2 regions of the Bacillus sp. Marseille-Q1617 genome follow, and region 2 is predicted to be linked to the other one. Evidence: riboswitches for the same ligand, from Rfam matches in the RefSeq annotation. Region 2 holds a riboswitch; the other holds the start of a gene.
The links. Region 2 has a riboswitch for thiamine pyrophosphate ahead of tenA (thiaminase II). Riboswitches for the same ligand answer to the same signal wherever they lie in the genome.
Positions count from the first base shown of each region.

Region 1: linked by a shared signal. The riboswitch ahead of thiT (energy-coupled thiamine transporter ThiT) and the one ahead of tenA (thiaminase II) in region 2 are both predicted to bind thiamine pyrophosphate.

Region 1 is NZ_CAHJXM010000001.1:294,040-296,510, forward strand. It holds gene HWX64_RS01530 (thioredoxin family protein) at 94-420, shown strand; gene HWX64_RS01535 (hypothetical protein) at 765-1,064, shown strand; TPP riboswitch at 1,151-1,255, shown strand; gene thiT (energy-coupled thiamine transporter ThiT) at 1,326-1,922, shown strand; gene HWX64_RS01545 (threonine/serine exporter family protein) at 2,353-2,471, shown strand, end outside.
Region 2 is NZ_CAHJXM010000001.1:2,103,752-2,106,222, forward strand. It holds gene HWX64_RS10525 (ECF transporter S component) at 1-492, opposite strand, end outside; gene tenA (thiaminase II) at 493-1,188, opposite strand; TPP riboswitch at 1,305-1,413, opposite strand; gene HWX64_RS10535 (response regulator transcription factor) at 1,590-2,189, opposite strand; gene HWX64_RS10540 (sensor histidine kinase) at 2,191-2,471, opposite strand, start outside.

The sequences.
Region 1 (2,471 bases), 1.8 Mb from region 2:
AAAATATAAACATGCCTTGCATGAGGATTCTTGCTGGAGGGAAAGGGAATACATAACAATATCAGATCAAACAGAAAGGAAGGAGGGGTGCAAGTGAAAGAACAACATACTCTGGAAGACATCAAAAATACGATTGAAAAAGAAAATATGGTTCTTTTGTACATTTCACGACCAGATTGCTCTGTATGTCATGCTTTACTTCCTCAAGTAAAGGAAGTGTTGAAAAAGTATCCTGGCATCGAAGCCGTTCACGCGGATGCTGATGAAATTCCTGAAATCGCAGGGGAGTACTCGATTTTTACCGTGCCTGTACTAATTGTTTTTGTGGAAGGAAAAGAAATGATGAGGAAAGCACGATTTGTCCCGATCGATGAATTGGACAGCGGATTATCAAGATTGGTCACGATGCTTGAAGATTAAACAAACGTTTGATTAAGTTCTCTCAAGCCTTAGGGTAAAAGGATCGATAGGGTTAAACGATCGTTTAACAGGCTGCAGGATATCCTGGATTTGGGGCCGCAGGGGCTGTCATCCTGGCAGCTCTTTTTTGCTCAAAAACAATAGGGGGAAGAAGAGGAAAGTGAATTTTGAATCCCAGTGATAAGGGCGGCTGCTGAAGGGGAGGTGTTATCCCGGATTAATGGGAAATTTTGAAAAATAACTCTTTGAAAAAAGTAGCTCTTTTGTCATGTCCAAGTGAATAGGTATATAATAGAGATAATATACGGAATATTCTGATTGAGTTCCGGGAAGGAGAGGAATTGATGCTGAGGTTGTCCAGAGCAAGTAAAGTAATCATTTCGATCGCCGCCATTATTCTATTTATTGCCGCCAATCAGATTACGATTGTTCAACACCTTACTGCCCGCGCAGCCACCAAGCTATATGTAGGCTGGAAGTACAACCATCTGGATCTGAAATACGAGGACGTGGAGTTCTCTCCGCAATTCGGGGATTACTCTGTTGCTTACAAAGATAGAGAAGGCAGAGTCTATGGTTTCATGGTTGCCCCCAAGTCAATGCCGGTCATCATCCTGCACGACCCGCTTAATGAAAGTCCCTGATCGCACCCTTCAATTTCATGCCCGCAATTTCTTTTACTATTTACTATTTTCGTGTATAATACGTACTGAAATGATAATCAAATAAACGTGACCACAAGGGGAGCGATATGCTGAGAGTGAACGGCACTGCCTGTTCTGACCCTTTGAACCTGTTAGTTAGTACTAGCGTAGGAATGTGGAAGATAGATAGGATTATTATGCCTATTTTTATACGCTGACTCTCCCTTATGGTTTCGTTTAGAAAAAAGGGGAGATTTTTTTATGAAATCTTTAAGTTTAGTAGTATTAATCGAAGCTGCATTAATGGCTGCTTTTGCCATTATCCTTGATTTGCTGCCGTCGATCGATCTGTCGCCGAGTATCTCCATTTCGTTCTCGATGGTGCCGATATTCATCCTGGCTTTCCGCAGAGGATTTAAAGCAAGCCTGTTGGCAGGATTTGTGTGGGGAGTACTGCAGGTGGCACTCGGCAATGCATGGATCGTCACTCCTGTTCAAATGATCATTGAGTACTTCATTGCATTTACCTTCATTGGGTTTGCAGGTCTCTTTGTCCGCCGCATCCAGGAATCATTACGGTCGGAGAATAAATCAAAAGTGTACCTTTGGATTGTGACGGCGACGGTTGTCGGAAGTTTCGCCCGTTATTTCTGGCATTTCATTGCAGGTTTCATCTTTTTTAAAGAGTATGCTCCGGAAGGCATGTCCCCGGTTCTGTTCTCGCTTTTTGCAAACGGAGTAACGATGCTTGGTTCCGCATTGCTATGTTCCGTTGTCCTGGTTCCTTTAATCGCGACAGCTCCGCGGTTGATCAGGCAGGGCGTTTCAGCAGGGAATGATCAGCGGAAAGCCTCATAATAGTAATAAACAGTAAACCGATTCCTGAGGGAGTCGGTTTTTTGTTGTTTAAGAAGGATGGGTCGAGTAAGGGGAAAGGGGATGAAGCAGAGATTGTTAATGAAAGAGAGAGGGGCTTTATGCGTAAATTGTCGAAATATGAAGAATGGCAGATATATTGATATGTTGGACGATAAAATAAATAAATGGAAGATAAACCGAAAAGACGGCCGATAAAACAGAAAAACGGCCGATAAATCAAAAATACGGTCGATAACGCATCCCGAACCCACCCGCCTCCACCCATATCCCCCATCCCACAAGTCAACAAACTGCGAATAACCTCCAGCCATCCACAAAATCCAAATTAATTCCCACTCCTCATTGCTTACAGGCACGTTTATCCTATAAACTAGACCTATTCAAAAAACGATGGCACGGAGAGATACATATGGAAGCTAAAATGATACGAAGGTACGACATAATGGAAGTTTGCCTGCTGGCCGGAAAGATCATGCTCCAGAGCGGGGCTGAAACGTATCGGGTGGAGGATACGATGATGAGGATAGC
Region 2 (2,471 bases):
GAAAGCCCCCACACCTGCAATCAGTACAGAACCCAGTAATCTTGCCCCCAAAAATAAAACTAGATTCCAAACAACAAGATCTCCGATATAGCCTTTGTACATATCCATCAAGATTGAACCGATTGCAGACATCACGGCGGCCAAGCTTATGATCATGAGGCTGTTTCGCTTGTATCCTGTAACGAAGAAAACGGCTTCAGCAAACAGCCCTTGAATGATCCCGAAGAGCAGCACCTCAAGCCCCCACTCCGATCCCATGAGGAATTCCCCTGATGAAGCGGCGATTTCAGCGAGCAGTGCGACTCCCGGCTTCCGGATGATCAGGAAAGCGACTGTTGCAGCCATGAACCACATCCCGTAAATGAGCTGATCAGCATGCAGACCGAACGGCTTTATCATGTTGTACAGCGGTCCCCAAATTTTATAAATGACACCGAATCCGATTGAGATGACAACCGTAACAAGAATATCTGTCAATCGTAACTTAGTCATTTAATTCACCTGCTTTCCCGCGTGTAAATGATCTTCAAACGGCCATTTTTCCATGGAATAGGCCATCTCCCAAAATTGAAGTTCATATATGCTGCTTATCATAAACAGCTCTTTCATATGGGCTTTTTCTTCATCGGATGCTTTTTCTGCTAACTGGTCCAAACGGTTGATTTGCTCTTTTACCAGTTCCCCGAACCACTCTCCTCCGTAAGCGGCAATCCACTCGCGGTAAATAGTCTCGTTTGGAGAACAACATTTCAAACGCTCACCGACTTCATGGTACAGCCAATAACATGGAAGAATGGCCGCGAGGATTTCACGAAGCCCTCCAAATTGTGCTGCCCTGTACATATGTGAGGTATAAGCATATGCGGTCGGAGCAGGCTTGAACCGTTTCTTTTCTTCCTCAGTGATACCCAATTGGACAGAAAACGTTTCATGCAGGGATAATTCTGCTTCATTTGTCCCCTGCGCGTGGGCTGCCATTCTTGAAGTCGTATGTAAATCTGTTGCTTTAGCGGCTCCGAGCGCCTGAACCCTGGAAAAATGGGAGAGATAATAGGCATCCTGCAGCACATAATAGCGGAATTTCTCAAGTGGAAGTGTGCCGTCACCTATCCCTCTTACAAAAGGATGATTGAAGCTTGCTTCCCAAATCTCATTCACTTCTTCCCTTAATTCTGTTGAAAATGTCATCTTTGACTCTCCTTTTCCACGACGACCCAATACAGGAGAAACAAAAAGCCACTTTCCATTACGCAAAAAGCGAACAGAAAGTGGCTTGAAAAGGCAGTACATCAGAGAAAATATGTAACCTTCAAACACCACTTCCCTACGCTGGTCTCAACCAGATCAGGTTCAAAGGGTCTTAAAGTTACACTTTAATCTCAGCCTTCATAAAAGGCACCCCTAGTGGATCGTCATATGTAATTTTGAATTCGATGTAATCGTAACACGTCATTTTTTCTTGTCAATCTTTTTTTACAGCAACTTATACCCCATACGGTTAAAAAACCCATTAAAGACGAGAATCCGAAGCTCGTATTTTTTCTTCTGTTTTTATACGAAGGTAAAATTTTGATACCCCACGTTCTGATTTATTTAAACCAGCCTTTTTCTTTTGAGTGAGTAATGGCTTCAATTCGATTTTTGACTTCAAGTTTGTCGAGAATCGTTGAAATATAGTTTCGTACTGTACCTGTTTTCAACTTAAGTTCATCTGCGATTTCTTTTGTGTTTTTTCCGTCTGCTACAAGTTCAAGGACTTCTTTTTCCCGATCTGTCAAAGGGTTTTCTTCACTGTACATATCATCCATCAGTTCAGGTGCATAGATCCTTTTTCCATCCATGACGAGGCGGATCGAACTTGCCAGTTCTTCACTCGGGCTGTCTTTCAACAAGTATCCTTTGACACCGGCTTTTATTGCGCGCTGAAAATAGCCTGAGCGTGCAAAAGTGGTCAGGATGATGACTTTGCAGCCTTCCCCTTTTAATTCTTCAGCTGCCTCCAGACCGGTCTTCTCTGGCATTTCGATATCCATCATGCAAATATCAGGCTGAAGGCTGCGGACCAGGGATACGGCTTCATCCCCATTGCTTGCCTTCCCCACAACCTCTAAATCATCCTCTAAACTAAGCAAAGAACCCAGTGCACCCAGCATCATCCGCTGGTCTTCCGCAATGACAATGCGAATCATGTCATTCCCTCCCTATCTGTTTGATTACTTTTGGAACTCTCATAATTAATGTGGTTCCTTTATCAGAAATGATTTCGAGCGTGCCGTTTACAAAATCCAACCGTTCTTCCATCCCTCTTAATCCGCTTCCTTTTGATAAGTCCTGGTCTTTTTGCAAACCAATGCCATTATCCCTTACCTTTATGGTTAATTCATTATCGTGTTCTTCGATGGTAATTTCACATGTATCAGCCTGACTATGCTTTACGACATTTGTGACCGATTCTTTTAAACACATGCTTA